DNA from 4 places in the Pseudoxanthobacter soli DSM 19599 genome. Region 4 is predicted to be linked to each of the others. Evidence: riboswitches for the same ligand, from Rfam matches in the RefSeq annotation. Region 4 holds a riboswitch; each other region holds the start of a gene.
The links. A riboswitch is a leader RNA that binds a small molecule or an ion and turns the genes downstream of it on or off. The one in region 4 is predicted to bind thiamine pyrophosphate.

Region 1 (7,689 bases), on a different contig from region 4:
AACGCCCGGGCCTTTTCCGCGATCGCCTCGGTCGTCAGCCCGAAGTGCTTGTAGATTTCCGGCGCCGGGGCGGAGAGACCGAAAGTCGGCACGCCACAGACGTCGGCCTCGCGCGCCACATAGCGCGTCCAGCCGAACGGGGAGGCCGCCTCCACCGCCATGCGCGGCGCATCGCCGAGCACGGACCGGCGATAATCCTCGGTCTGTTCGTCGAAGCGCTCCCAGCACGGCATCGACACCACCGCGACCGAGATGCCCTCCGCCGCCAGCGCGTCGCGGACGGACACGGCGAGGCTGACCTCGGTTCCGGTCGCGAGCAGCGTGAGGTCGCGCTTCGCCGGCTCGCCGCCGACGACATAGGCGCCGCGGAACGGCATCACCGCGGTCTCCGGGTCGAGCCGGATCTGCGGCACACCCTGGCGCGAGCCGACGAACACGCTCGGACCAGGAAGCGCGATCGCATCGTACCAGCACTCCAGCGCCTCGACCGCATCGGCCGGACGATAGACCCGCAGGTTGGGGATCGCGCGCAGGCTGGCAAGATGCTCGACCGGCTGATGGGTCGGGCCGTCCTCACCGAGGCCGATGGAATCGTGCGTGCCGACGAACACGACCTTGGCACCCATCAGCGCGGCAAGACGGATGGCCGGACGGCAATAATCGAAGAAGACGAGGAAGGTGCCGCCATAGGGCAGGATGCCACCGTGGAGCGACATGCCGTTCATCGCCGCGGCCATGCCGAACTCGCGCACGCCGTAGCTGATGTGACGGCCGGTGAAGTCCTGCTTCGACATCGGCGGCGTGGACTTGGTCTTGGTCAGCACGCTGTGGACGAGGTCTGCGGAACCACCGACCATTTCCGGCACGTGGGCCGTCAGCACCTCGAGCGCGCGCTGGCTGGCGACGCGGGTGGAGATCGCCTGCGGCGCGGCGACGGCAGCGCGCTGGGCCGCCTCGACAGCCTCGGCCACGCCTTCCGGCAGCCGGCCCTCGATGCGGCGCGTGAACTCGGCCGCCTTGGCGGGTTCGGCCTCGGCGAGCGTCTTCTCCCAGGCGAGGCGGACCGCCTCGCCACGGGCGCCGGCCTTGCGCCACACCGCGTAGATCTCTTCCGGCACCTCGAAGGAGGGATGCGGCCAGCCGAGCGCGGCGCGGGTCTTCTCGATCTCGGCGGCGCCGAGGGGTGCGCCGTGGGCGCCCTCGCTGTCCTGCTTCGACGGGGAGCCGAACCCGATATGCGTGCGTGCGGAAATGAACACCGGCTTGTTGAGCGACTTCGCCAGCGTGAAGGCGGCGTCGATCTCTTCCGGGTTGTGCCCGTCGATCTCGAGCGTCGCCCAGCCGGACGCCTCGAAGCGGGCGCGCTGGTTGTCGGAGACCGCAAGCGAGGTGGAACCGTCGATGGTGATGTGGTTGTTATCGTGCACGACGATCAGCTTCGACAGGCCGAGATGGCCGGCGAACGAGATCGCCTCGTGGCTGACGCCCTCCATCAGGCAACCATCGCCGCAGAACACCCAAGTGTGGTGATCGACGAGATCCTCCCCGAACTCCGCCGCAAGCTTGCGCTCGGCGAGCGCCATGCCGACCGACGTCGCGAGACCCTGACCGAGCGGCCCGGTGGTCGTCTCGATGCCTTCCATGTGGCCGTATTCGGGATGGCCGGCCGTGCGGGCGCCGAGCTGGCGGAAACGCTTCAGCTCGTCGAGCGTCGCCTGGGCATAGCCCGTCAGGTGCAGCACGGCGTAAAGCAGCATGGAGCCATGGCCGTTCGAAAGCACGAAACGGTCGCGGTTCGGCCAATGCGGCGCCTTCGGATCGAAGTTCAGGTGCTTGGTGAACAGCACGGTGGCCAGGTCGGCCATGCCCATCGGCATTCCCGGGTGACCGGAATTGGCCTTCTCCACTGCATCGATCGCGAGGAAGCGGATCGCGTTCGCGAGATCGCGGTGCTCGACGGTTGTGGCTCCGGTGGAAGAATCGGGATTGGCCATGCCGGGAATTTCCTCATTCACGCCGCAGCCGCGCCGATACGCAGCGGCGGCCGGTCCGGTTTTCGCGCGCTCCTTGGCGAGCGCCTTGCCTGCGCGCTCCATGAGCGACGGACAGGGGCCGTTTGGCAAGAGAAAACATCTGTCCGCCAGCGTTTTGTGCATGGTTTCGATCCGGGCAAGACACCCCGTTTCCAGGCCGGTCCCGCTCCCGCCGCGGCGCTTCATTTCCCGGCGAAGGAATTGTAAAGCTGGCCGCGGGGCACGGACTTTAGAGACGGACCTGGGGGATTAACGCCATCATGACACGGAACGATTCCGGCGCCGCACCGGCCGGCGCGGGCACGACTTCACCTGGCGAGGGGGGACAGCAGAGGCGCACCATCGGCCTCGTCAGCCTGCTGATGACCGGCGTCGGAACCATCATCGGATCCGGCTGGCTGTTCGGTGCCGCACACGCGGCGGGCTATGCCGGGCCGGCGGCGATCTTCTCCTGGATCATCGGCGCCTTCATCATCGCGCTGACGGCCCTGACCCTGTGCGAGCTCGGCCCGATGATGCCCCGCACTGGCGGGATGGGCCGGTTCGCCAAGCTCTCGCACGGTTCCCTCGTCGGCTTCATCGGCGACTGGGCCGGGTTCGTGGGCTTCACCAGCACGGTGCCTTCAGAGGCCTCCGCCTCGGTGCAGTACATGAGCAACTGGGACTATCCCTGGGCGCATGAACTGTTCTCCTCGCAGACCCAGTCGCTCAGCCACACCGGCCTCCTGGTCGCGAGCCTGCTCTGCGTCGTCTATTTCATGCTGTGCTACTGGTCGATGCAGGTGTTCCTGCGGGCGGTGAAGGCGGTGACGATCTTCAAGATCTTCGTGCCGCTGTTCTCGGCCGGCACGCTGATCTATCTCGGCTTCAACGCCTCCAATTTCTCCGCGGTCGGAAACGGCAGCATCGCGCCATATGGCTGGTCCGGGGCGCTGACGGCGGTGACCGGCGCCGGCATCGTCTATGCCTTCAACGGCTTTCAGACGCCAATCAGCTTCGCGGGCGAGGCAAAGAACCCGAACCGCACCATTCCCATCGCGGTGCTGGGGTCGTTGGCGCTGTGCCTCGTGATCTACGTCGTGCTGCAGGTCGCGTTCATCGGCGCGCTGCCGCCGTCCCAGCTTGCAGCCGGCGGCGGCTGGAGCGGGCTCGATTTCCGCTCGCCCTTTGCCGATCTCGCCATCTCGCTGAACCTGTCGCTGCTGGCGATGCTGCTCTATCTCGATGCGTTCGTCTCCCCGTCCGGATCCGGCGTGATCTATCTCGCGTCCGCCTCGCGCATGCTGTGGGGCATGGAGCGCGACGGCCACATGCCGAAATCCATGGGGCGGCTGCACAAGCATACCCTTCTGCCGCGCCCGGCGATGTGGGCGGTGCTCGCCGCGTCGATCGCGTGTCTCTGGGTCTTTCCGAGCTGGGACGAACTCGCCGCGGTCATCTCGGTCGGCTACGTCATCGGGTACCTTTGCGCGCCGGTCGCGTTCATCTCGCTGCGACGGCTCGCCCCGAGTGCCGTACGGCCGGTCCGGCTGCCGTTCGCGGGCGTGCTCGCGCCCGTGACCTTCGTCGCGGTGTCGTTGCTGCTCTACTGGTCTTCGTGGCCCCTGACCGGAGAGGTCATCTTCATCATCGTCGCGGGGCTGGGCTTCTGGATCTATTACGAGGCCAAGACCGGTTTTCACGATATCGGCCGGCAGCTGAAAGCCGGCGCGTGGTTTCCCGCCTATCTCGTCACGATGGCGGCGATCTCCTATGTCGGAAGCCCGCGATTCGGCGGTCTCGGCCTTCTCTCCGAGATGGGCTCGTTCGTAGCCGTCACGGTCGTCTCACTCGGGTTCTACGTCTGGTCCTATCGGTCGGCTTGGCTCACGCCCGAGGCCGCTCAGTTGGATGCCGGCGCCGAACCAGGAACCGGCTGAAGGCCAGGCTCTTCCATAGCTTTTTCAAATCAATGGGTTATCCCTTCTATCAATTGCCGCTTTCGGGCCCGGCGGAGGCCTTCTCCGCCGGGTGAATCGCAATAGCGGTGACGATGTCGCCGCTGCAGCCAAGAAAGGGCGGGGACGGCCCCTGCCCTCCCCCGTCGCCAGGTCCGTAACCGACCGCCGGCCGGACCTTGTTGGCAAAGAAGCCGGCGTGCTAACGTCCCACTGTTCCGAGGGGCGCCCGCTTGGGCTGAGACGGCATTGGCCGAACCCTTCGAACCTGATCCGGGTCATGCCGGCGAAGGGACGGGAACCACGGCCTGAACGGTCGCCACGAGAGCCCCTCCAATCGTCATCGGCATCGTCGTCCCGGATCCGTCCGATCCGTTTCGAGGGATGCCCGCCCATGCTCACCCCTGCCCTGCCGCCCGATCTCCGATCGATAAGGCCATCGGCCTCGACGCCACAAAGCCGGGGGTCCCGGCGATGAGATGTCTCGTCGTCGGGGCCGGCGTCGCCGGGCTCACGACCGCGCTGTCGCTGGTCGAGCGCGGGGCGACCGTCGAGGTGGTCGACCGCGGCAGCCATCTCGGCGCGCGCTCGTGCTCCTGGTTCGCCGGCGGCATGCTCGCACCCTGGTGCGAGCGGGAAAGCGCCGACGAGGCCGTCCTTCGCCGTGGCCTTGCCGCTCTGGCATGGTGGCGGGAGCGCTTTCCGGAGACGGTGGCTGCGGGCACGCTCGTCGTCGCGCCTGCACGCGACGGCGCCGAACTGGAGCGCTTCTCACGGCGCACGTCGGGCTTCGACATGGTGGGGCCGGACGCCATCGCCACCCTCGAGCCGGCCCTCGCCGGCCGCTTTTCCCGCGGCCTCCATTTTCCGCACGAGGGTCATCTCGATCCACGTCGTGCCCTCGCCGCGCTCGCCCGCCGCCTCGCCGAGGCCGGCGTGCCGATCCGGTTCGACACGGACGTCACCGATTTCGCGATCGACGCCGACCGCATCTTCGACTGCCGTGGGTTCGCCGCGCGGGAGCAGCGCCCGCCTTTAACGCCCGCGTCGGCGCTGCGCGGCGTCAAGGGCGAGATGCTGCTCGTCCGCAGCACCGAGGTCCGTCTATCCCGGCCCGTCCGCCTGCTACACCCGCGGATGCCGCTTTATGTCGTGCCCCGGGCGGACGGCCTGTTCATGATCGGGGCCACCATGATCGAAAGCGAGGAGCGGGGCCGCATAACGGCGCGCTCGATGATGGAGCTTCTCGGCGGCGCCTTCGCGCTTCATCCCGCCTTCGGAGAGGCAGAGATCGTCGAAGTCGGAACGGACGTCCGACCCGCCTACCCCGACAATCTGCCCGCGGTCGATGTCGACGGGCGCACGATCCGGATCAATGGCCTTTACCGGCACGGCTTCCTGCTGTCGCCCTGGTGCGCCCGGCGCGCCGTGGCCGCAGCCTACGGCGAACCCTGGGAGGATCACGAATGAAGACGGTGTTCATCAACGGCGAGCCGGTCGAGATCGTCGCCGGCACCCTCGCCGATGCCCTCGCCGAACTCGATTACGGCGACCAGACGGTCGCGACCGCCCTGAACGGCCGCTTCGTGCCCGCGGCACAGCGCCCGGCTCGTCCGCTCGCGGATGGCGACAAGGTCGAAATCGTAACCCCGCGCCAGGGAGGATAAACCGATGTCACACCCGTTCACCGTCTACGGCGTTTCGTTGCCGTCCCGGCTGATGCTCGGCACGGCGCAATATCCCTCCCCGGCCGTCCTCGCAGAGTCCGTGCGCGCGGCGCAGGCTGGCATCGTGACGGTCTCGCTGCGGCGCGAAGCCGGCGGCGCGCGGGCGGGCGAGGCATTCTGGTCGCTGATCCGGGATCTCGGGGTGCGCGTTCTGCCGAACACGGCCGGCTGCCATTCCGCGCAGGAGGCGGTGACGACGGCTCAAATGGCCCGGGAACTGTTCGGCACGTCGTGGATCAAGTTGGAGGTGATCGGCGAAACAGACACCCTGCAGCCGGATCCGTTCGCGCTCGTCGAGGCGGCCCGCATCCTGGCGGCCGACGGATTCGAGATTTTCCCCTACACCACGGAGGATCTGGTCGTGGCCGAGAAGCTGGTCGAGGCCGGATGCCGCGTGCTGATGCCTTGGGGCTCGCCGATCGGCTCGGGTCGGGGCCTCGGCAATCCGTTCGGCCTGCGGGCGCTGCGCGCCCACTTCCCGGACATCCCGCTCGTCGTCGACGCGGGCATCGGCCTCCCGTCTCATGCGTGCTCAGCGATGGAACTCGGCTACGACGCCGTCCTCGTCAACACCGCCGTCGCGAAGTCCGGTGAACCCGTGACCATGGCGCGCGCGTTCGCACTCGCCGTCGAGGCCGGGCGCGCGGCCTATGAAGCCGATCCGATCGAGCCGCGCGACATGGCCGCGCCCTCGACGCCCCTGCTCGGCCGGCCGGTGCTCGCATGATGCCGCTCGATCCGTTCTATCCCGTCGTCGACAGCGCCGCCTGGATCGCGGGCCTCCTGCCCGCCGGAATCAAGCTGGTGCAGCTGCGCATCAAGGATGCCTCGGCGCCTGATCTGCGCGACGAGGTCCGGCGTGCCCGCGATCTCTGCCGGGCCGCCGGAGCCAGGCTCGTTCTCAACGATCATTGGCGTCTCGCGATCGATGAAGGCATCGACTTCATCCACCTTGGTCAGGAGGATCTCGACGGCGCGGATGTGCCGGCGCTACGCCGTGCCGGCATTGCCGTCGGCGTCAGCACGCACACCCATGACGAACTCGACCGAGCGCTTTCGGTCAACCCGGCCTATGTCGCGCTCGGGCCGATTTTCCCGACGCGGCTCAAGGCGATGCCATGGGTTCCCCAAGGCATCGACCGGATCGCGACGTGGCGGCGGGTGATCGGAGACCTGCCGCTCGTCGCCATCGGCGGCATCACCGTGGAGAGGGCAGGGGCGTGCCTCCAGGCGGGGGCGACGAGCGTCGCCGTCGTCACGGACATCGTTACGAGCCCGGATCCGGCAACGCGTTGTCAGGACTGGATTTCGCGGACCCGCCCTGCGGGCATATCTCGCCGTTGACCCGTCACCCGCCGCGCCGGTTGCCGGCCGGCAACTGGACCCGTCGGACCGGATCCTGCAACGAGGATGGGTCATGCTTCGGGGCATCCGAGCCGGCCCGTGACCCTCCGCATCAGCCCGGTTGCCGGCCGGCAACTCCCGAGCTGCGCGGCACCGGTGACGGAGGCCGCACCCGGAGTGCCAGAGGCAGAGACGCCTCTCATCCCGGCCTTGCAGCGCCTCGCGGCGCGGAAACGCCTTTTCCGCAAGTCATTGTTCCGGAAACAGGGCGGACCTCACTGCCAATATATCTGATGGTTTGATTGCGTCACACCGGCAGATGCGATTTCACCGTAAGAGGGCCAGCAGTGCAGTATCAGCGCACCCTGTCGGATCGACCGCGCGCGAGTTCAGGCGTCCTGGGATACTCACCCGAATAAAACGCATGAAGATGTCGATACGGTTACCGGGGGGCCCGATCGTGACACCCGGCTGATCTCCATACTGCCGCGTGGGGGTTGCCCGGCCCGGCGGGCGGCGCCGCGGATGAGATGCCCCGCATCGATGGCCGCCGAGCGGCGAACACCATCAATGTAGCGACGCGCATCTTGTGAAACCGAGGGTGACTCATGTATTGAGCACCCCGTTCACGGGGTGAACTGCGCCGAT
Region 2 (7,689 bases), on a different contig from region 4:
CGCCGTGGCCGCCTTCCACGGCGGCGCGCAGCCTCGGCACCATGAAGTCCAGGAACAGGCGGATGCGCTGGGGCACGTGAGCGCCGCCGAGATGCAGGGCGTGAATGTCCTCGGTGTCGCGGCCGCGATCGGCGAGGATCTCCACCAGACGGCCGTTCGCGATGTCCTGCGCAACGTGGAAATCCGCCAGCCGCGCGATTCCCGCCCCCGCGAGGGCGAGGCGGCGGACCGTTTCGCCGTTGTTGGCGAGCAGCGTGCCGTGCGCCATCCGGTCGGCGATGCGCCCGCCCTGGCTGACCGGCCAGACCGGCGCGGCGCGGCGGAAATTGAAGCTCAGGCAGTTGTGCCGGACGAGATCGTCGAGATTGGCCGGCGTGCCGTGCCGCGCAAGATAGTCCGGAGCGGCGACGATCTTGCGGCAGGCGGTGCCGATCTTGCGGGCGGTCAGGGTGGAATCGGTCAGGGCGCCGATGCGGAACGCCACGTCCGTGCGGTCGAGATAAAGGTCGGCGATCTCGTCGGACAAAGAGAGATCCACGACGATGCCAGGATAGTCGCGCCAGAACGCCGGCAGCAGCGGCTCGATCAGCCGGCCGCCGAACGCGACCGAGGCGTTGACGCGCACGGTGCCGCTGGCGGCATGAGCGTCGCGGGCGAGCAGCCCCTCGATCTCGTCGAGCTGGACGAGGAACTGGCTGCTGCGTTCGTAATAGAGCCGCCCGGCCTCGGTGAGCGAAAGCCGGCGGGTGGAGCGGTCGATCAGCCGCGTGCCGAGGCGCTGCTCGATGCGCGCGACGAGCTTGCTGACGGTCGACGGCGTCATGTGGAGCTGGCGCGCCGCATCGGAGAAGCTGCCGGCCTCCACGACCCGCACGAAGACGCTCATCTCGCCGGCCCTGTTGTCCATGTGCCGTCCCCCGTCGTGCCGTGCAATCCGTCCACCGATATAGCCTGGTGGACACGACTCGGTGAATTGGCTTCACAGATCCTTGGAGCCTTCGCCCGCTTATCCGGCGCGCCGGCGGCGGCCATATTGCAGCGCATCAACCCCATCTTCCCCGCGCTTTCCGCTTTCGCGTCCGACGACGCGGCGGAAGAACAGGATGTGCTGCGCCATGCCTATCGCCCTTCTCGCGCTCACGATCGCCGCCTATGCGATCGGAACCACGGAGTTCGTCATCGTCGGGCTGCTGCCGACGGTGGCGACGGACCTCGGGATCACCCTGCCGCTTGCCGGCCTCATCGTCAGCGTCTACGCCCTCGGCGTGACCTTCGGGGCGCCGGTGCTGACGGCGCTCACCGGCCGGATCGCCCGAAAGCCGCTGCTGCTCGGCCTGATGGCGCTGTTCGTGGCCGGCAACACCCTCGCCGCGCTGAGCGCGAGCTATGAGACGCTGCTGGTCGCGCGGGTGCTGTCGGCGTTCGCCCACGGCGTGTTCTTCGCCGTCGGCTCCACCATCGCCGCCGACCTCGTGCCGGAAAACCGGCGCGCTTCGGCGATCGCGATGATGTTCATGGGCCTGACGGTGGCGATCGTCACCGGCGTGCCGCTCGGAACCTGGATCGGCCAGACCTTCGGCTGGCGGGCGACGTTCTGGGTGGTGGCCGGGCTCGGCACGGTGGCGTTCGCGGCCATCGCCGTGCTGCTGCCCTCGACGCTGAAGAACGCCCAGCCGGCGAGCCTGCTCGACCAGGCCCGCGTGCTCGGCAGCGGACGGCTGCTGCTGGTGTTCGCGATGACCGCGCTCGGCTATGGCGGCACGTTCGTCGCCTTCACCTTCCTCGCGCCGATCCTGCAGGAGATCACCGGCTTCTCCCAGGGCAGCGTCAGCCTGATCCTCGTGCTCTACGGCATCGCCATCGCCATCGGCAACATCGCCGGCGGCAGGATCGCCAACCACGATCCGGTGAAGGCGCTGATCGGGCTGTTCGCGGTGCAGGCGGCGGTGCTGGTGGCGTTCTCGTTCACCGCCGTCTCGCCCGTGCTGACGCTGGCGACGCTCGCCGCGCTCGGCTTCCTGTCGTTCGCCAACGTGCCCGGCCTGCAGCTCTATGTGGTGCAACTCGCCAAGGTGCACCGGCCCGGCGCCGTCGATGTCGCTTCCGCCCTCAACATCGCCGCGTTCAATCTCGGCATCGCCGCAGGGGCGTGGATCGGCGGGCTGGTGGTGGCCTCGCCGCTGAGGCTCGGAGCGACGCCCTGGGTGGGGGCGATTCTGGTCGCCGGGGCGCTGGTGCTGACGCTGTGGAGCGGCGCGCTGGACCGCAGGACCCGGGCGCTGGCGCCGGCGGTCTGACGGCCGGATATGCTCAATCCCTTGAATCTGGCGCGAATTCTTGTCGATCTGACGATTCCGTCAGATCGGAAAGCGCTCTAGGGGCCAGATGGGCTCGCCGGCGGGACCATGCGGGACCGCGAGGCCCTCCGGCGGCCGGATGCCGCAGGTCGCACGATTAGCCAGTACGCCGTGGAATAAAGGCAGTCTTTCCGGCCGGGAAAGGCTGCCGATTCATGTAACCGCTGCCTTCGATTCCAATCTTTCATATTCTTTCAAATAATCTTACAAAAATTTCATTGTGCGTTGTTCGGGCGTGCGGGTATAGGCTTCCTCTCGGCCGGGGTCCCGGACCGCTCATTGTTTTGCGGGTCGAGCGGTGCGGGCCCCCGCCGGATGTGTCGCATCGAGTGCGCCGTGCGATCTGGCCGCTGTCGTGCTCCGGTGCGTGCAGGGCCGCTGGGGGGCTTTTCCGGGCCGAACGTGGAGATGCGGCGGGTATGCGCGGGCGGTGTTCGCGTTTCCCATCAAATCCTGCCCTTGCGCTGGCGCCGCGAGCCTGTGAAATGGGCATCGGCTTCGCGTTCTCGTTGCCGTTGGAAACGCCCGTCCTTTCGATCTTGAAGGTCTTTCAGATGATTCCGGCCAATCGATTCCGTCTCCGTCATCGCCTGCTGTCCGCCGCGCTTGCATTCGGTGTCGTCGCCGGAGCAGTCGGCACGGACGCCGCGCTCGCTCAGGCCGCGCAGAAGGGCGATGCCAAGAAGACCGAGGCGGCGAAGCCCGTCGCGGTCGATCCGAACACCCCGCAGGCCACCACCGCCACCTACGGCGACTGGATGGTGCGCTGCTCGGCCGTTCCCGGCCAGTCGGGCACCGCCAAGGTGTGCGAGGCTGCGCTCGGCCTGCAGGCCAAGGGACAGGAAGGCCTCATCGCCCAGGTGGTGATCGGCCGCGTCGCCAAGGACCAGCCGGCGCGCCTGATCGTGCAACTGCCGAACGGCGTTTTCCTGCCGGCCGGCGCGACGCTCTATCTGGACGACAAGGCGACGACGGGAATCGACACCGTGTTCGCCACCTGCACCCAGGGCTGCTTCGCCGATACCGAGCTGAAGACCGACCAGCTTGCCGCCCTCAAGGCCGCCAAGGGCCCGGGCCGGCTCGAGTTCGTCGACGGCAACAGCCAGCGCCTGGCGCTGCCGATCTCGTTCAACGGCCTGAACGTGGCGACCGACGCCGCGCTCAACCCGAAAGGCTGAGGCCCGCCGAAGGGCTGAGGCCGGGCCGCGGCGCCCTCGCGGGCGCCGTTCGCGCGCAATCATCCGCGATGATTTAGGAGCCTTCCCGGCGACCCCGGGAGGGCTCTTTTCGTTCGGGAGCCGGCGCGGGGCGGCGCGGACGCCTTCCAGGCGGGCGCGTCAGTTCGGCCGGGAGAGGCCGAGGCGGGCGATCTTGCGGTGCATGGTGGCCCGGCTGATGCCGAGGAGCCGTGCCGCGGCCGAGACGTTGCCGTCGGTGCGCGACAAGGCCCTCTGCACCGCGCCGCGCTCGGCGCCCGTCAGGCTTTCGCAGGGCACTTCCTCCTCGCCCAGCAGCAGGTCGTCGGCGGGGAAGGGATGGGCGAGGCGCTCGTCGGTCAGGCCGTAGGCGATCCGGGCGGCGCGGTTCGCGCCGATCACGAGATCCTCCCGGTCGACCGCGATCATGCCGCCGGCGCCGCGGCCGACATCCGGGCACAGCAGCACGCGGGCGTGGCGGTACATCTCGCGGAAATGGCGGGCCTCGATCTTCTGCGCGGCGTCGCAGGCGGCGGCGGCGACCACCTTCAGCACGGGCATCGTGAGATCGGCGCGGCAGGTCGAGACGTCGAGCGCGGCGATGATCGCGCCCTTCTCGTCCCAGATCGGCGCCACCGTGCAGCTGAGGCCGATATTGCGGGTGAGGAAGTGCTGGTCGCGATGGATTGTCAGCGCCCGGCCCTCGGCGAGGCAGGTGCCGACGCCGTTGGTGCCCTCGCTCGCCTCGCTCCACACCATGCCGGTCCAGAGGCCCGAGGCGCGGAAATCGGCATCGTCGCCCGGCACCCCGCGCCGGTCGAGCGGAACGCCGTCGCGGTCGGTTAGAAGCACGCAGCAGCCCGCCTCGCCGACCGACTGGAACAGCCGGTCGAGGGTGTTCTGCGCGAGCCTGACCAGCGGCTCGACCCGCTCGAGCGCCACGCGGAATTCGGCGTGGCTCAGCTGATGCGGCGGCTGGTCCTGTTCGGGGTCGAGGCCGTATTTCGTCAGCGACCGCGACCAGGACGCGGCAACGGCCGATTTCGCCGCGGACGCCGGATTGCGCAGCGTCGAATAGACCTGCTCGGCGTGGCGCGCGTCGTGTGTTCCCACCATGTTCACCCGCCTTTTTGTTGTTCGGTCGCGGTGCGCCGCCCAGGGGGCGAACGCAGGTTCGATGTCGCGGCCGTCATGCGGTCCGCCATCATCCGGCGGGTTTGTGGCGGAAGTCAATGCGGGCGGCGCTCAACTTTCGTTTGAGCGCACGATCCACGCGCGTGCAGGGGCGTGCCGGGCGCCGGGATGCAAGGCTGACGCCACGTTGTGGAGCGAGACTGGGCCAATGGCAGGCGAGACAGGCTCCCGATCGGCGGCCGCGGACGGCGGTCCACGGCGAAACGGCCCCCGGCGCATTGACGCCCGGCATCGGCGCGATATTGTGGTCGGTAATCCGAGGGGCGCGCCGGGCGGCGCTGAGACGGCGGTGAGCCGAACCCTTGAACCTGATCCGGGTCATGCCGGCGTAGGGACGGAGCGAGGCCATAGGCCTTCCCCCACGTTTTCCTGTCGTCGCCAAGACCGCGCTGGTCGCAGTCGCCATGGAACTCCCCATGGACTGCGCGGGGAGAACGGGCTTGGACGAGGCCTTGCCGATGGAAGACACCGCGCCGCGGCGCAGGCGCGTGCGGCGCCCGCTTGGCGCCACGATGGCGGTGGTGCGCGATGTCTGCGGCGGGCTCGCGGCCGTGGTCGCGATCTGGCAGGCCGCGATCTGGCTGTTCCAGCCGCCGGGCTACATGCTGCCGGCGCCGGCCGACGTGATCGCGGTGCTGGTCGAGCGGCACGACATGCTCCTGCGCAATGCCGCGGTCACGCTTGCCGAAGCGCTGCTCGGGCTCCTGTTCGGGACGCTGGCGGGGGCGGCGGCGGCGATCGGCATGGCGGCCTCGCCCATCGCGAACCGGCTCGCGTGGCCGCTGCTCCTGGTGCTGCAGGCGATCCCGGTGTTCGCCATCGCGCCGCTTCTGGTGGTGTGGTTCGGGTTCGGGCTGGCGTCGAAAGTGGTGATGACCTCGCTCGTCATCTTCTTCCCCGTGACCTCCGCCTTCGCCGACGGCATCCGCCGCACCGATCCGTTCCTGCTCGACGCCTGCGCGCTGACGGCGGCGACGCGGTGGCAGACGCTGATGGCGGTGCGGGTGCCGATGGCGCTGCCGGGATTCATCTCCGGCCTCAGGGTCGCCGCGCCGCTGGCGCCGCTCGCCGCGGTGGTGGGCGAGTGGGTCGGGGCGGCGAGCGGGCTCGGCTTCCTGATGATCCAGGCCAATGCCCGCATGCAGACGGGCGACGTGTTCGCCGCCCTGTTCATTCTCGCCGTTCTCACGCTGGCGCTGCGCGCCTGCGTGGATGCGGCGACCGCCCGTCTCGTGCCCTGGCAGCGTGAAGCGCCATGAGCGGGCGGCAGGACGATCCCGCGGACGGCCCGCGGATCGCCGGGCATCCCCTCCGCCCCGGCCGTGGCGCCACGCCGCGCCCGGGCGGGCGGCGAGTCCACCGGTTATAGCGTCGAGTTGAGAAGGAGAAGCACCCTTGATGCGCGCTTTCGCCCTTGCCGTCGGTCTGATGATGGCCGGCCTTACCGCCACCCCGGCCGCCGCGGCCGACAAGCTGACGGTTCTGCTGGAGTGGTTCGTCAACCCGGACCACGCGCCGCTGATCATCGCCGAGCAGCTCGGCATGTTCGAGAAGGCCGGGCTCGACGTCGCGCTCGTGCCGCCGACCGATCCCGCGGCGCCGCCGCGCCTGATCGCCGCCAAGCAGGCGGACGTGGCGATCCACTACGAGCCGAGCCTGTTCCTCGACGTCGATGCGGGCCTGCCGCTGATCCGGTTCGGATCGCTCGTCGAAACGCCGCTCAACACGCTGACGGTGCTCGAAGGCGGGCCGATCCAGAAGCTCTCGGACCTGCGCGGCAAGCGGATCGGGTTCTCCGTCGCCGGGTTCGAGGACGCGCTCCTGCAGACGATGCTGAGCTCGGCCGGGCTGACGAAGTCCGACGTCGAGCTCGTCAACGTCAATTTCTCGCTCTCGCCGGCGCTGATCTCCGGGCGTGTCGATGCCACCATCGGCGGCTATCGCAATTTCGAGCTGACGCAGATGCGGCAGGAAGGCCATCCCGGCCGGGCGTTCTACCCGGAGGAGCACGGGGTGCCGCCCTATGAGGAGCTGATCTTCGTCACCCACCGCGATCTCGCCAGCGACAACCGGCTGCCGCGGTTCCTCGCGGCGGTGGAACAGGCCTCGCTCTACATCACCAACCATCCGCAGGATGCGTGGCAGCTGTTCATCAAGGCCTATCCGGATCTCAACAACGACCTGAACAAGCAGGCGTTCTTCGACACGATCCCGCGCTTCGCCAAGCGGCCGGGCGCCATCGATCTCGGCGCCTACCAGCGGTTCGGGACGTTCCTGAAAGAGCAGGGCCTGATCAAGACGGTGCCGGCCGTCGGCCAGATCGCCGTCTCGGTGCGATAGGCGTCGAGGCGGTCCGCCGTTTTCCCGGCCGGCAGTCGCCGGCCGGCTCTCCTCAGACCGTTTCCTCCGGCGCGAGCTGCGTCAGCGGGAAACGCAGCCGCCATTCCAGCCCGCCCGGCAGAAGGTCGAGATCGGCGGTGCCGTCGACGGCGCGCGGCACCAGCCGCTCCAGCATCACCCGGCCGAAGCCCTTGCGGCCGAGATCGATGACGGTCGGGCCGTGCTCCTCCTGCCAGACGACCTCGAACAGCGGACGCTCGCCGTCCGTTATGCGCTGCCATGCGACGCGCACGCGGCCGGCGGGCACCGACAGCGCGCCATATTTCGAGGCGTTGGTGGCGAGTTCGTGCAGCGCGAGGCCGACATTCTGGGCCGCTTCCGGGCTCAGCAGCGCATTTTCACCCTCGATCACCACCCGTTCGCCGCTGCCCTCGATCACGTGGCCGAGCTGGGTGTCGACGAGTTCGCGCAGCGAGGCGCCGTGCCAGCCGCTGTCGACGAGGAGGTCCAGGCTGCCGGCGAGCGCACGCAGCCGGGCCGAGAAGCGGATGACGAACGTGCCGACATCGTCGACGGTGCGGGCGGTCTGGCGGGCGATACCC
Region 3 (7,689 bases), on a different contig from region 4:
TCGACCTCGCCACCCTGACCGGAGCGATCATGGTCGCGCTCGGCAGCCATCACGCCGGCCTGTTCGCGACCGACGACGCCCTTGCGGACGCGCTCGCGAAGGCCGGGGCGGAGACAGGCGAACGGGTCTGGCGGATGCCGCTCGGCGCCGACTACGACAAGATGATCGAATCGAAGTTCGCCGACATCAAGAACACCGGCGGCCGTTATGGCGGCTCCATCACCGCCGCCCAGTTCCTGAAGCGATTCGTCGGCAACACGCCCTGGGTCCATCTCGACATCGCCGGCACCGCGCTCGGCTCGCCCGCGACCGAGATCAACCGCTCGTGGAGTTCCGGCTGGGGCGTTCGCCTGCTCGACCGGCTCGTCGCCGACGTCTACGAAACGAAGTAGACGCGCCGGCGGTCGGCTGAGGCGAGGGGTCGAGCATGACGGAAGTGCTATTCTATCATCTGGAGCGACAGGGCCTCGAGGCGGTGCTGCCCACCCTCGTCGAGAAGTGCCTGGAGCGGTCGTGGCGCGTCGTCGTGCAGGCCGGCTCCAGGGAGCGTCGCGACGCGCTCGATTCGCTTCTATGGACCTACCGGGACGATTCGTTCCTGCCTCATGGCACCTCGGCGGACGGACCGGGGGAAGACCAGCCGGTCTTCCTCACGGCGGAGGACGACAACCCCAACGGCGCGACCGTCCGCTTCCTCGTAGACCGGGCGGCTCCGGGCGACATCGCTCCCTACCAGCGGGTCGTGTTCCTTTTCGACGGCAACGATCCCGATGCTCTCAAGGAGGCGCGCGACCAGTGGAGGGCGGTCAAGGCGGAAGGTCATGACCTGACCTACTGGCAGCAATCTCCGGCCGGCCGTTGGGAGCGAAAGGCGTAGACGGTCACGCCGAAGCGGCGATGGCGACGCGACCGTCCCGCACGGTCGCGACGAGATCGGCGATGCCGGCGACGTCTCCCGGTGTATGGATCGACATGAGCACCGTAAGGCGCTTATGAGCGCGCAAATGATCGACCAAAGCGATCATATCGGCGCGCAACTCGGGGTCGAGAGCGCCGAACGGTTCATCAAGAAGCATCAGCGGCTTGTCGCGGACGAGCGCCCGGGCGAGCGCGACGCGCTGCCGCTGACCGCCGGAGAGTTCGCCGGGCTTGCGGCGCTCGAACCCGGCGAGATCGACCTCGGCGAGCGCCCGCGAAATCCGCTCCCCGTCGGCCGCGCCGAGCTTCAGCCCCGGATCGATGCCGAGCCCGACATTGGCTGCGGCATCGAGATGCGGGAACAGGTTGTGCTCCTGAAACAGGATCGAGAGCGGACGGGCGGCCGGCGGCAGGCCGGTGATGTCGCGCCCGTCGAAACGGACCGCGCCGGAGATGACACGTCCAAAGCCGGCAATGGCGTGGAGCAGCGTCGTCTTGCCCCCGCCGGATGGTCCGACGACGGCGCACAGTGCCCCCGGCGGCACCGTCAGGTCGTAATGGGTGGAAAAGGCGCTCCGGGGGCCGAAATCGACGGAAAGGGCCTCAATCTCGAGCATTGCGGGTCTCCGTCGAAAGCAGCGCGGCCAGGAACAGGAGGAACGCGACGGCCGCGAGCAGCAGCGCGACCGACGCGGCCTCGTCCATGCGGTAGGCCCCGAGGCGCTGGTAAATCAGCAGCGGCAGCGTGACGATCCCCCCGGCGCCGAAGAACGCGGCGACCCCGAGATCGCCGAGCGACAACACCGCGGCGGTCGCGAACGCCATCGCCATCGGCCGGGCAACCAGCGGACCGTCCACCAGACGCAGGCGGTTCCATCCGCTGATTCCGAGGCTGTCGGCGAGGCGCCCGTAGCGCTCGGCGGCGACCGTCAGCGGCGGCTCGATCAGGCGCATGGCGAAGGGCAGGGCCATCAGCGCGTTGACGAGCACGATCATCGGGATCCCGAGCGCGAACGGGTCCGCAAAGCGCCTCGCCACCACGAACAGTCCCGCGGCGAGCGTGAATGGCGGCATCAGCAGGATGGCGATGCCGGCCGAGTCGACCAGCGCGGCGAGCCGGCTTCGTCCGGCGGCGAGGCGCAAGCGGCGCGCGAGCGTGGCGAGGCCGAGCGCGAGCGAAACCGAGAGCAGGGCCGCCGGCAAGGCGATGGCGAAGCTCGTCGCCAGCGCGGAGAGCGTGGACGGCGCGGCGAGAGTGCCGAGCGCGGGGATACCTGAAACGACGACCGCCGCGATCGGGAGCAGGACGAGCCCGCCAACGATGACAAGCACCACCGCATCGAGCAGCGCGAGCGCGCGGGATCCGGTATCGCCGCGCGACTCATGCCAGCCGGACGTCACGATTTCAGGCAGGCGGCGTTCCATCCTGAACACCGGAGCGACGAGCGCGAGGCAGACGGCGATCTGGACACCGGCCAGCGCGGCGGCGCGCGGGAAATCGGCATCGAACCTCAGGGCTTCATAGATCGCGACTTCGAGGGTCGCGGCGCCCGGCCCGCCGCCGAGCGCCAGCACCAGGGCGAAGCTCGTGAAGCAGAGCAGGAAGATCAGGGCGGCAAGCGAAGGCGTCTCCCGCATCAGCACCGGCCGGTCGATCAGCCGGAACATGGCGAGCGGCGACATGCCGAGGTGGGTCGCGAGGCGCCAGTGCTCGGCCGGAACGGCTTCGATGGCGGCGAGGAACACCCGGGCCGCCAGCGGCGCGTTGAAGAACACATGGCCGATCAGGATGCCCGGAAGGCCGTAGAGCCAGCTTCCCGGCTGCCAGCCGAGCGCGCCGAGAATCGCGCCGAGCCAGCCGGCGCGGCCGAACACCGCGACGACGCCGAACACCACCACCACCGGCGGCAGCACGACCGCGAGGTTCAGGATCGCCAGCAGAACCCGCCGGCCCGGAAACCGGCTGCGCCGGGCGAGAGCCAGCGCCAGCGCCGCGCCGAGCGCAAGCGACAGCACCGTTGAAAGCGTCGCCTGCATCAGCGTGAAGCGGACGATGTCGCTGACATAGCCCCACGGCAGCGACGGCAGGTCGCCCCCGGCCGCTGAGATGAGGCCGACGATCGCCGACGCCATGATGCCGATCACGACGGCCAGCGCCGCGATACCGGGCAGCAGCATCACGCCGGCGCCGCGGATTCGGACGGCACGGGCTGTCATGGGGCGACCGGACGGGCCGGAAATGGGCAGAGCGCCGCGTTCACTGACCCATCGCCGTCAGCCAGCCGTCGAGCCAAGTGCGCCGCTTCGCCGCCACCTCGGCGGGGTCGGGCAGGAAGCTCTTGGTCGGCTTCGGCAGGTCCTTGAAGGAGGCCGGCAACCCGCCTTCTTGAAGTTTCGCCGGATACATCCAGTTGGTTTCCGGAATGGCGGACTGGAAGGCAGGCGTCAGCATGAAGGCGAGGAAGGACTTCGCCAGATCCGGCTGACGGGAGCTTGCGACGACGGCTGCGGTCTCGACCTGCAGCACGTGGCCTTCGGGGAAGATCGCGGCTTTGTATTTGTCGGTCTTGTCCGCGGAGATGTGGTAGGCCGGAGAGGTCTGATAGCTCAGCACCATGTCGGCCTCGCCCTTCAGGAACAGGCCGTAGGCTTCCGACCAGCCCTTGGTGACGGTGACGATCTTCGGCTTCAGCTGCTTCCAGACGTCGTCGGCCTTGTCGCCGTAGATCGCCCGGACCCACAGCAGCAGCCCGAGGCCCGGCGAAGACGTGCGCGGGTCCTCGATCACGAGCGACGGAGCGTTCGGCGCGGTGAGATCAGCGAAACTCTTGGGCGGATTTTTCAGCTTTTCGGAATCGTAGACGAACGCGAACCAGCCCCAGTCGAACGGAACGAACGTGTCGTCCGTCCAGGGCACCGGAAGGTCGAGGCCGGAAACGGCGAGGCCAGACGGGGCGAACAGCCCGGTCTTGCGGGCTTCGTCGGCCATGTTGGTATCGAGGCCGAGCACGACGTCGGCCTTCGTCGAAGCGCCTTCGAGCTTGAGGCGCGTCAGCATCGCGCCCGCATCCTCGATCGCCACCCATTCAAGGGTGCAGCCGCAGGTTTCCTCGAAACGCTTCTTCACGATCGGCCCCGGCCCCCATTCGGCGGCGAAGCTGTCGTAGGTGTAGACCGTGAGCGTCGGCTTCTCCGCTGCGGCGGCCTCGCTCGCGAGAGGCAGGGCGGAGGCGAAGGCGCCGAGGGCGAGAGAGCCCGCAAGAGCGGCGCTGATGAAGCGGCGTGTGAGCATAGACGTTCATCCTGCTGGCAAAACGGGCAAATCTGGCTCGTTCGGCGCATCGGCCAATCCGTCGGCACGGCGTCACGACGATTGGTCGTTCGGCCGAGGCGACAGTTGGCGCGATGAGGGGATGGGCGTGTCAACGCCGTCATCTCGATCCCTCCGCCGGTACGATCCGGATCAGGTTCGACGGGTTGGCTTGCACGCCTCTCAGCCCATTCGGGCACCCCGCGAGACAAGGTCGACGTTAGCCACCGCCCGGCGCGGATGCAATCGGTTTGGTGCGGACGGAAGGTGGGCGCGACACCGGGCTGCGTTCGCCGCCGCCCGGCATCGGCTGGTGAAGAGAGGCCGGCGGCCCGAAGCGCCCTCTCGTTCCATACGGCCCTACGGTCAGCGGGCATGTCGTCATCTCGCCGTATCGCGCCGTTCGTATGGAAAAGGAGGGAACCCCACCGCCTTGCAATCATGACGGGACGGGTTTAAGCCCGGAACATTCAGCATTTCCGGGGCGTTCTGTCCGGAAGTCGCCATCTGACGTTCTCCCGACCCCGCCTGCCTCGTTCACTCCCGAAAGCGAGAGACGTACCCCCGTGGAAATCTTCACCGGATTGTTCGAGCCTGCGGCTTTGACCGCTCTGGTGCAGGTGCTGCTGATCGACGTGGTGCTTGCGGGCGACAATGCCGTCGTCGTCGGCCTCGCCGCAGCGGGGTTGCCACGCGAGCAGCGCCTCAAGGTCATCCTGGTCGGCATTCTTGCCGCGACGGCTCTGCGCATCGTGTTCGCCTCCATCGCCGTGCACCTGCTTGCCGTCATCGGCCTGCTGCTGGCGGGCGGCATTCTGCTGCTCTGGGTGTGCTGGAAGATGTGGCGCGAGATCCGCGCCGACCACGAGGCGGAAAAGGCCGCGATCGCCGACGACGCGGAGGCGGAGGAGACGGTCGTCTTCGCCGGCAAGGGCAAGGAGGGCGGGAAGCCCCGGAAGACCTTCGGCCAGGCCGTGACGCAGATCATCGTCGCCGACGTTTCGATGTCGCTCGACAACGTGCTCGCCGTCGCCGGGGCCGCTCGCGAGCATCCGGGCGTGCTGATCATCGGCCTTGCGCTGTCTGTGGCGCTGATGGGGCTCGCGGCTTCGCTGATCGCCTCGATGCTGTCCCGCTTCCGCTGGATTTCCTATGTCGGCCTCGCCATCGTCCTCTACATCGCGCTCAAGATGATTTACGAAGGCTCGCTCGAGGTTCTCCAGCATCTGCCTGCGGTGACCTGAGGGCTCATCGCCGGCCGCGAGGGGACGCGCATCAGGCGCTTTCCCGCTCGCTCACGAGCGCGCGGGCGGCGTTCTCCCGGGCGAGGATACGTTCCGCATCGAGGCTGCGGATGGGTACTGCGCGGTTCGAGGGCACCTCTCCGGCGAGTTGCAGCGCGAGATAGCGTCCACAGCACACCCGCAGGAACGAGGCAAAGTTCTCGATCTCGCCCTCGCTCGCCAGCTCGTCATAGAGCCGGGAGACGAGCTGTCCGAGCGACAGCCCGTCGCGACGGGCGATCTCTTCCAGCGTCGTCCAGTAGAAGTCCTCAAGGCGAATGCTTGTGGAAACGCCGCTGAGGCGTATCGAGCGCGTGCGATTGCGCCACAGAGCTGGATCGGCTCCGACGAACAGACGGCACATGGCGTTCCATCCTCCCGGCTCTTGCTTTTCGGGCGATGATAGCACGCCGCGGGCCGGTCCGCCCGCCGTTCCTGTCCGGCGGGCGGATGCGGCGTTTGTCAGGCGGCGGCGAGCACCTTGTCGGCGTGCTCGATGTGCGTGCCGAGAACGGTGAGGAACTGGCCGATCCACGCCGGATGCGCCGGCCACGCAGGAGCCGTGACGAGATTGCCGTCCGTCACCGCGCCGTCGATGGCGATATCGGCATAGGTGCCGCCGGCGAGTTCCACTTCCGGGCGGCAGGCCGGGTAGGCCGAGCAGGTGCGACCTTCCAGCACCTTCGCCGCAGCGAGCAGTTGCGGGCCATGGCAGATGGCGGCGACGGGCTTGCCTGCGTCGAAGAAATGGCGCACCGCGGCGATCACCCCGGCGTCGAGGCGGAGATATTCCGGTGCCCGCCCGCCCGGGATGACAAGCGCGTCGTAGTCCTCGAGCGTGATGTCGGAAAACGTTGCGTTCAGCGTGAAGCGGTGACCGGGCTTCTCGCTATAGGTCTGCTGGCCTTCGAAATCGTGGATGGCGGTCGCGACCCAGTCGCCCTTCTTCTTGCCCGGGCAGACGGCATCGACCTTGTGGCCGACGGCGAGCAACGCCTGGAACGGCACCATGGTCTCATAGTCTTCGGTGAAATCGCCGACGATCATCAGAATGCGCTTGGCAGCCATCTCGCGTCTCCTTGTTCTTGGCACGCCTCGCTCGGGCCGCGCCTGGAACGCAGGCCGGCGGGCGCGTCTCTCTAGGGTGACGACTATACCATCCGAGATCGGCGGGGCGGGTGTTAGCCCGTTGTTGCGGGAGCGCTGCCACTGGACCGCAGCCTCGCAAGGCCCTATTCCAGAAGCGAATTGAACGATGACAGGAGCGCGCCGCCGCCACTCCCTCGCGGGGATGCGGCTGCCGGCGACGTTCCGCGAACCCGAGTGGGAGGGGACAGGGCAATGCCCGATTTCGCGTCGCCGGATTTCCTGAAATCGCATATCCGCCAGTGCCTCGATTTCTATTTCCCCGTTGCGATCGACCGGGAAAAGGGTGGCTTCTTCAACGCCTTCCTGATCGACGGCACCATCTACGACCGCGAGACCAAGCATCTCGTCGGCATGTCGCGCATGACCTACAACGCTGCGATCGGGTTCGAGCTTTTCGGCGACGAGATGCTGCGCGATGCCGTGCGCCACGGGCTGAACTTCCTGGAAACGGTCCTTCGCGACCCTGTTTCGCGCGGCTACGGGTGGGTCGCGAAGTGCGATACCGTCGCCGATCCCTCGCTCAAGGCCTATGGCCACGCCTTCGTGCTGCTGGCCCATGCCACCGCCGCCCGCAAGATCGTGCCTGATGCCTGCCTGCGCGATGTCGCGGCGCTGATCGAGTCCCGCTTCATCGAGGGGCCGCAACAACTCGCCATCGAGGGTTTCGATGCCGGCTGGACGAACCCGGACAGCTATCGCGGCCAGAACGCCAACATGCACCTGTGCGAGGCGATGATCGCCGCCTATGAGGCAACCGGAAGCCGGCCGTTCCTCGACCGTGCGATCCACATCGCCAACAAGATCGCCATCGAGTTTCCCGCGGCTCACGGCGGCTTCATTCACGAGCACTTCACGTCCGACTGGGCGGTGGACCCGGATGCCGCGAAGCGCGCCAACGACCATACCTTCCGGCCGGAAGGCTTCCAGCCCGGCCATCATGCCGAATGGGCGAAGCTGCTGCTGACGCTCTACCGGCTCACGGGGGAAGACCGCTTCAAGACGCGGGCGGCCGAGATCTTCGACCTCGCC
Region 4 (7,689 bases):
GCACTTCCGACGAGAAGTCGACGTGTTCTAGGTCGCTCGGGCTGAGATTGATGGCGAGGCTGATCTCGTCGTGGCCGCGGCGGTCGAAATATTCGATCGCCTCGATCGAACGTCGGATGATGGCACGGGTCATGTCGTGCATCAGGCCGAGATGTTCCGCCGCCTCGACGAACTGCACCGGGCTGATCACGGTGCCGTCGGCGCTCCGCCAGCGCGACAGCACCTCGAACCGCGTGGTCCTCCAGGTGACGGGGTTGACCTGCGCCTGGAGCAGGATGCGGATGGCGTCAATCGCGGGTTCGCTGCGCAGCGCGTTTTCGACGGCGAGCCGGCGGCGCGACTCCACCTCCATGCGTTCGTTGTAGATGCTGAAGCGGTTGCGACCGCTCCGCTTCGCCTCGAACAGGGCGAGGTCGGCCTCCCGCAGCAGCAGTTCCGGCGCGCTCTCCGATTCGCTCGCGGTCGCGCCCGCGGTGACGGTGATGCTGTAGCGCTCGGAGCCCTCGTCCACGGGCTTGCGCATGGCCCCGACAATGCGGTCGGCGATCATCGGCATCGAGGCGATGCTGTCGATGTTCGGGAAGATGATGGCGAACTCGTCTCCGCCGAGGCGGGCGACGACGTCGATCTCGCGCACTTCCCGGCGCAGGCGGCTCGCGACGGCGACCAGAACGGCGTCACCCGCCTTGTGGCCGAGGGAATCGTTGACGTCCTTAAAGCGGTCGATGTCGATGATCAGCAGGCCGGTCTGCTTGCCGTGGCGGTTGCTCTCCCGCATCATCAGGCTCAGCATCCGGAACATGGCGCGCCGGTTCGGAAGTCCGGTCAGCGTGTCGTGCATCGCGTCGTGGCGAAGCTGTTCCTCGGCCCGCTTGCGCGAGGTGATGTCGGTGTGCGAGCCTGCCATCCGGTAGGGCATGCCCTCGTCGTCCCGGAGCGCGACGCCGCGCGCCAGAACCCAGATATAGGACCCGTCGGCCTGCCGCAGGCGGTGTTCCACCATCAGCTGCGGCGCCTTGTTTTCCAGGTGCGCGGCAATGCGTGCGAGCACGTTCTCGCGGTCGTCCGGATGAATCGAGTCCGTCCAGGTATCCGGCCTGTCGTTGAGGACGACGTCCTCCTCCAGGCCGAGCAGCGCCTTCCAGCGCGGTGAGTAATAAATGCGGTCCGAACGCAGGTCCCAGTCCCAAAGCGCATCGTTCGCGCCGCGCACCGCCAGCGCGTAGCGCTCCTCGCTCTCCTTCAGGGCCATCGCGGCGTGGCGGCGCTCGGCTTCCGACGCGAGGAAGACGTTGAACCAGTGCGTGAGCTCCGCCGTTTCGCCGGTTCCCACCACGGGCAGCGGCTTCAGATCTGCGGTCGGATGCTCAAGCGTCTTGAAACGGTCAATCAGGGCGCGGATCGGCCGGACGATCCGGTTCGATCCGAGGATGCCGGCGACGATGACGATCACGAGGCTGCCGCCAAGGATCAGGACGGTAAGAATGCCGATCGCGCGGGCCGGCGCCTCGACGGAGGCGAGCGGCGTCACGTTGACCACGAACCAGCCGATGTTCGCCGCCTCGGCATAGGCGACGATGGCACGTTGGCCGTCGATAAAGGCTTCCGTCGCCGGCTCATCTCCGGAAATCGCATCTATGACCGCTTGAGGCGCGGGTTGACCGATCCTCGTGCCGTCCGCTGCAAACAGCACGACGCCGTCGCGCGCCACCACCAGCAGGGTGCCGGGATTGCGACTGTTCGCTGTACGCAGATGCTGAAAAAGTTCGTCGGCGCTGAGATGGACGATGAGCGCGCCGATCATGTCGCCACCGGCGGAAGGAAGGGACTTGTCGGGACTGCCGGACGGTCCGATCGCGTGCACGGCGATGCCGAACGTCACGACCGAGGGATCCCCACCCGGCACCGTGTCCGCCCCCAGCCAACGGATGCTCGGATCTCCGTCCCGGATCGCCAGCAGCATGCGGTCGCGCTCGGCCCGGCCCGGCGCCCCATTCTTAGGCGGGGCACCGACGCGGAAATAGTTGCCCTGCGTATCGATCACGTCGATCGCCACGATGCCGCGCAGCGCGAGATAGCCGGAGAGGGCGTCGCGGATGGTTTCCTGAACGAGGGCGGGTCTGGGAGCGCCTTCCTCCGCCGGAGGCAGCGCCGCCAGCATGGTGCGGACGTCGGCAATGCCGGCGATCGCGGTGACGAGCCGCTCGACCTCGTTGACCTGGAGCGTGAGGAAATCGGCTTCGGAGGCCAGCGTGGCGCGCAAGTTCCGCGCCGTGAGGTCACGGATGGTGCTGCTCGCGACGTGATAGGACATCACGCCCTGAACGCAGAGCGGCGCGACGCTGAGCAGAATCACGAACAGGGCGAAATTGGCGGCAAGCGAACCGGCGAAGCGACGCTCTTGACGCGGACCGTCGCCTCCGCCGGCACGTTGGCGCGCGGCATCGGCCGATCCGAGTTCGGATAACGTCTTCTTCATGCTTCGCGCCCGCCCAAACGCACCTCTGGGAAGCCCAGCGGCGAGGGGCGGGATCGTTCAACGCGATCCGACCGACTCGCGCCGCAAGCCGGCCTTCCACCACGACCGGTTGCCACGCATCCCACTTATCCTCTCCGGCGAACCATATCAGCCTGAGAGAATTAAGGAACACCGATAAAGGCGTTTATTACTGGCAGAAATTGCAGCCGGCTTCGGCCGCGCCAGTCGCCGGGCGCGTGCTGAAAAGGCAAAGGCGGCGAGCGCCGGCTTCGGCCGGCGACAGGCCTTCGGGACCTTCTACGGCACGCGAATGCCCGGGGGCATCAGCCGGTGGCGGACACCACGGCGATCCGGGCGCGGGCATCCAGCACCTCCGGCGTGATGCTCCAGAGCGCATCGTGCAGGTGGACGGCGAAGCTGCCGGGGCCCCGAGGGGGCTCGCCGGGGCCGACGTCAGCGGCGATCTCACCGGCGACCGCGATCAGCGTCATCGCGCCCACGGCCGCCTCCAGAGGGGCGATGCCAGCGCCGAGGAAGGCGCCGATCAGCGCCGTCGCGGTGCAGCCCGTGCCGGTCACGCGCGTCAGCATTTCCACGCCGTTGGAGAGTTCCACCCGCCGGGTGCCGTCGGTGACGATATCGACGGGGCCGGAAATCACCACGACTGCGCCAAGGCGGCGCGCGAGGGCATCCGCATGGCCGGCGGCGTCGGCGACGCCGTGTGCCGCGTCGACACCTCGCCCGGCGACGCCGCCCGCGGCGGCGGCAAGGATCTCGGAGGCGTTGCCGCGCACAACGGCCGGCCGCTCTGCGAGCAGGGCGGAAACGGCCTCACGGCGGAAGGCCGTGGCGCCGCCGGCGACCGGATCGAGCACCCACGGCCGCCCTGCCGCGACGGCGGCACGGACCGAGCTGATCATCGCCGCGAGCCAGGGAGCGGAAAGGGTGCCGATATTGACCACCAGCGCGGAGGCGATCGCCGCAAATTCCGGCGCCTCCTCGGGCGCGTGCAGCATGGCGGGCGCGGCTCCGGCAGCGAGCAGCGCATTGGCCGTCGGGGTCATCACGACATAGTTGGTGATGTTGTGAACGAGCGGTGCCGCCGCCCGCATCCGCGCAAGCGCCTCGCCGGGGCTGAGCGAGAGCGGCGCGACGGTGGGCTCGCCGGATGGCGAAAGGATATCGCCGGACATGGGTCGTCTCCTCGTTGGCCGGCTGAGGAGACGGTGCGGCGCGCCACCCTGAGAGGCCGGTGCCGACGGGCCGCTCCCTTCGCCGGCATGATCCGGATCAGGTTCGATGGGTGTGATCTCAGCCGTCGCGGCGTTCCCGATGGAAGGCGGCGACGGCACCCCAGGCCGATCCTTGAGCATAGACCATCGGCCGGTGAAAGACGACGCGGATGAAAGCCGGCCCGCCCCGGTGCCCGGCACTTATCCCCGGTCCGTCCGCTTTGCCCCCGGCCGAAGCGTCCGGCATCGCAGCGGGTGAGACCCGTCGTGGCGGCGAACTCGTCCGTTCCCGCCTGCCGCGCGGCGGGCTATATAGCGGCGCGCCCCGTCAACGACATCACGGCCGGGCCTGGGACGAGAGCTGAGAGACGATGACACCCACGGTACGCTTTGCGCCTTCCCCGACAGGCTACCTCCATCTCGGCAATGCCCGCACCGCGCTGATCAACTATCTGTTTGCACGGCGCAACGGCGGACGCTTCATCCTGCGTCTCGACGATACCGACCGGGAGCGCTCGACCGCGGCCTTCGCCGACGCCATTCTGGAAGACCTGGCCTGGCTCGGGATCGAGCCCGATGCCGTCGTCCGGCAATCCGACCGCTTCGGGCGCTACGATCAGGTTGCCGAAGACCTGCGGCGCTCCGGTGCGCTCTACGACTGCTACGAGACGGCCGAGGAACTCGACTATCGCCGCAAGCGCCTGCGAGCGCGCGGCCTGCCGCCGGTCTACGACCGCGCCGCGCTGGCGCTGACGAACGACGACCGCGCCCGCCTGAAGGCGGAAGGCCGTTCGCCGCACTGGCGTTTCCTGCTGCCCGACGCCGTGGCCGGATCGGCAAAAGGAACGACCGGCGCAGATGATGCAAGCGTGGTGTCCTGGACCGATCTCGTGCGCGGGCCGACGAGCGTCGACCTGCGTTCGCTATCGGACCCGGTGCTGGTGCGCGCCGACGGTTCCTATCTCTACACGCTGCCGTCCGTCATCGACGACATCGACCTCGGGATCACGCATGTCATCCGCGGCGAGGACCACGTCACCAATACGGCGGTTCAGATCGCGCTGTTCCAGGCGCTCGGCGGGCCGGTGCCGTCGTTCGGGCATCACAATCTTCTCGTGCTCGCCGACGGCAGTGCCATGTCGAAGCGCACCGGAACCCTGTCGCTGCGCAGCCTTCGGGCGGAAGGCTACGAGCCCATGGCCGTCGCCTCGCTCGCAGTGCTGGTCGGGACGTCGGAGGCGGTCGAGGCGGTTGCCTCACTCGACGACCTCGCCGGCCGCGTCGACCTCGCGCATATCTCCCGCGCTCCGGCGCGGTTCGATCCGAGCGATATCGCCGGGACCAACGCTGAACTGGTCCACGCCATGGACTATGAGGCGGCCCGGCCCCGCCTGGACACGCTCGATGCCGATCTCGGGCCGGCATTCTGGGAGGCGATCCGCGCCAACCTCACCGTCGTCGCCGATGCCGAGGCATGGCGGGACGTGGTGCGGGGGCCGCTCGCGAAGCCGGCGGGCGACGCGCAGGATGCGGCGTTTCTGGCCGCGGCGAGGGATCTGCTGCCGCCCGAACCGTGGGACGCGGCGAGTTTCCGCGCCTGGACCCAGGCGGTTTCCGCTGCCACGGGCAAGCGCGGCAAGGCTCTGTTCCATCCGCTTCGCGTGGCGATGACCGGGCGCGAGGACGGCCCCGAGCTCGCCAAGCTGATGCCGCTCATTGGGTTTGAAGAAATGTCGGCCCGACTGTCCTGACGCGGAGCGGCGGCTTGCTGATCGCCGGCTTTGCCGGTGCCGCCGGTTCAGCTGACGACGCTGACGCAGAGGCCGCTGCGGCATCCGCGGGTGCGGCGCCATCGACGACGGCCGGATCCGCAGCGGTGACGGCGGCCGTTCCCGGCTGGGCCACGTCGACGACGCCTGTCGGCCGGCTCATGTTGTCGGGAGCGGCAGCGTCCGCGGAGCAGCTGCAACCCGGGATGCGCCCGTCGCGGAAGCGGAAGGCCGCCGGCAGCTGATTGTAGGGCTGCCCGTCCTGCAGCGAGACGATCTCGGCGGCAGGATCACCGTTGCGCTGAACGTAAAGCGACACCGGGCTCGCCGGGCACGTCTTCTCGCACGCCGCCTGATCGCGGGTGAAATCGGTCTCGGCCGATGCGCGGCCGATCTGGAAATAGTAGCCGTCGCAACCGCGCACGCAATAGGTCCGGTAGGTCTCGACATTGGCCGCCGGCGCGGCCGGGGTCGCCGGAACGGCGGCGACGGCGGGCTGCGCGGGTGTTTTCGGCGTCAGCACGCGGGGACGGTTGCCGCCCTTGTCGGGTTGCTGCGGCTCGGCCTGCTTGGTGCCGCCGAAGATCGGAAAAAGCTGCTTGAGGAAGCTGCCGGGATCAGACCCGGAGCCCCCCTCTGTGAGGGCGACGATGCGACCGTTCTGGTTGACGTAGCGGGTGCGGGTGTTGTCGGAGTTCGCCGTCCCGCCCTTGACCGCGCCGGATTTGGCCGCAGGCGCCGCTGCGGTGCTGCAGTTCTGCGCGGCATACTGGCGGCGCAGCGCCTCCAGCCGCTGCTGGTCCTTGGCGGCGGCGGCCTGGTAGATCTGCCGGCCGATGGACGTGCAGTCCGCCGCCGTCGCCGTCGCCACTGAACCCGGCACGAGGCCGCTGACGGCGAGCGACCCGGCGAGCAGGCCCGTTGCCGCGAGGTGCCTGCCAACGCGCGGCACGGCCATGAGGCGGCGAAGATATCGAACGTATTTTCCGGTCATTGCGGCAGCACCTTGCCGGGACGCGCCTGAAAAGAGCCGTGCGATGCGAGCGCAGCATGGCCCGGATGCCCTGAAAGGGCGACATGAGGCGTCCAATCTCGACGATTATGCCTAGCTTGATCTATCCGCGTTATCAATCCCTTACGAATTCGCACGGCCGCTGTGTCCGATAAAGCCGCTGCGCCGCACCTTGCCTTGTCACTCGGACCGCACGTTCTGCGGGCGGCCGTGCCGCAGCCGTCCGTCCGATGGTAGAGATGGCGTTCGATCGGTGCGGCCTTTGGCGGAAAAACCGCATCGTCATCCCGTCCCCGCCACATTCGTAGGGATAAAAGGCCGCCCGATCTGTTGTCGCCTGGGAGTCGTATCATGGCCGATGTGTCCGTCGCCTCTGTCGAAGCTGCCGATTCCGTCGTCCTGACCGAAGTCGGCCGCGACTGCTATGCCGCGACGCTGACCGGCCATCCGACCGTCGGCGCGATCGTCGGCGTCGACGGGATCGTGCTGATCGATGGCGGAGAGACGCCGGCCGTCGCCGCCCAGGTCGGCGAGGCGCTGCGCCGCATTACCGACAAGCCGGTGCGCAAGGTGGTGTTCACCCACTACCACGCCGACGCCACCCTCGGCGCGGCAGCGTTCGACGGTGTGGAAATCCTGTCGTCCTCGCTGACGCGCGGGCTCATGAGCGACCGCGGCCGGCAAAATCGCGAGCTGATCGCCCACCGCCGCACGGCCGGCGGCGAGACTGTGCCGTTCACCGCCATGCGCCCGGTCTGGCCGACGGTGACGTTCGGTAGCTCGCTTTCGCTGTGGTCGGGAGAGCGCGAAATCCGCGTCATGCATCTCGGCCGCGGACATACGCTCGGCGACGTGGTCGTGTGGGTGCCCGATGCCGGCGTGATGTTCGCGGGTGATCTCGTCGTTTCCGGCGAACTTCCGGACCTCGCCGACGGCTATCTTCGCCAGTGGCCGGTAACGCTCGACCGCATCGCCGCCTTCCGACCGACGGCGCTCGTTCCGGGCCGAGGCATGTCGGCGACGTCCACGCTCGCCGTGGAGGAACTGCTCGGCTCGATGCGGCAGATGCTTGGCGCCTTCGTGCAGGCGACGGACGACTTCTACGACGACCGCACGCTCCCCGCCGTCCACCAGCGTGCTCGCGACGGCCTCGCCAACGTGGCGCCGGACGTGGGAGCGAGCCCGGCATTCGATGCG

Region 1: another riboswitch for thiamine pyrophosphate. It lies ahead of thiO (glycine oxidase ThiO); the one in region 4 lies ahead of thiM (hydroxyethylthiazole kinase).
Region 2: another riboswitch for thiamine pyrophosphate. It lies ahead of BUF17_RS19675 (ABC transporter permease); the one in region 4 lies ahead of thiM (hydroxyethylthiazole kinase).
Region 3: another riboswitch for thiamine pyrophosphate. It lies ahead of thiB (thiamine ABC transporter substrate binding subunit); the one in region 4 lies ahead of thiM (hydroxyethylthiazole kinase).

The regions. Positions count from the first base shown of each region.
Region 1 is NZ_FRXO01000012.1:3,007-10,695, forward strand. Features, by position in the region: gene tkt (transketolase) at 1-1,994, opposite strand, end outside; gene BUF17_RS19470 (APC family permease) at 2,294-3,952, shown strand; TPP riboswitch at 4,182-4,282, shown strand; gene thiO (glycine oxidase ThiO) at 4,445-5,440, shown strand; gene thiS (sulfur carrier protein ThiS) at 5,437-5,637, shown strand; gene BUF17_RS19485 (thiazole synthase) at 5,642-6,424, shown strand; gene BUF17_RS19490 (thiamine phosphate synthase) at 6,421-7,041, shown strand.
Region 2 is NZ_FRXO01000012.1:55,446-63,134, forward strand. Features, by position in the region: gene BUF17_RS19655 (LysR family transcriptional regulator) at 1-907, opposite strand, end outside; gene BUF17_RS19660 (MFS transporter) at 1,116-2,297, shown strand; gene BUF17_RS19665 (invasion associated locus B family protein) at 2,912-3,535, shown strand; gene BUF17_RS19670 (GAF domain-containing protein) at 3,695-4,669, opposite strand; TPP riboswitch at 4,997-5,099, shown strand; gene BUF17_RS19675 (ABC transporter permease) at 5,260-6,006, shown strand; gene BUF17_RS19680 (ABC transporter substrate-binding protein) at 6,176-7,087, shown strand; gene BUF17_RS19685 (sensor histidine kinase) at 7,140-7,689, opposite strand, start outside.
Region 3 is NZ_FRXO01000004.1:283,007-290,695, reverse strand. Features, by position in the region: gene BUF17_RS11550 (leucyl aminopeptidase) at 1-392, shown strand, start outside; gene BUF17_RS11545 (DNA polymerase III subunit chi) at 428-877, shown strand; gene BUF17_RS11540 (thiamine ABC transporter ATP-binding protein) at 882-1,535, opposite strand; gene BUF17_RS11535 (ABC transporter permease subunit) at 1,522-3,135, opposite strand; gene thiB (thiamine ABC transporter substrate binding subunit) at 3,176-4,210, opposite strand; TPP riboswitch at 4,341-4,442, opposite strand; gene BUF17_RS11525 (TerC family protein) at 4,795-5,472, shown strand; gene BUF17_RS11520 (ribbon-helix-helix domain-containing protein) at 5,504-5,875, opposite strand; gene BUF17_RS11515 (DJ-1/PfpI family protein) at 5,974-6,579, opposite strand; gene BUF17_RS11510 (AGE family epimerase/isomerase) at 6,853-7,689, shown strand, end outside.
Region 4 is NZ_FRXO01000001.1:554,692-562,380, reverse strand. Features, by position in the region: gene BUF17_RS02375 (bifunctional diguanylate cyclase/phosphodiesterase) at 1-2,479, opposite strand, end outside; gene thiM (hydroxyethylthiazole kinase) at 2,803-3,672, opposite strand; TPP riboswitch at 3,728-3,845, opposite strand; gene gltX (glutamate--tRNA ligase) at 4,083-5,462, shown strand; gene BUF17_RS02360 (DUF2865 domain-containing protein) at 5,425-6,474, opposite strand; gene BUF17_RS02355 (MBL fold metallo-hydrolase) at 6,844-7,689, shown strand, end outside.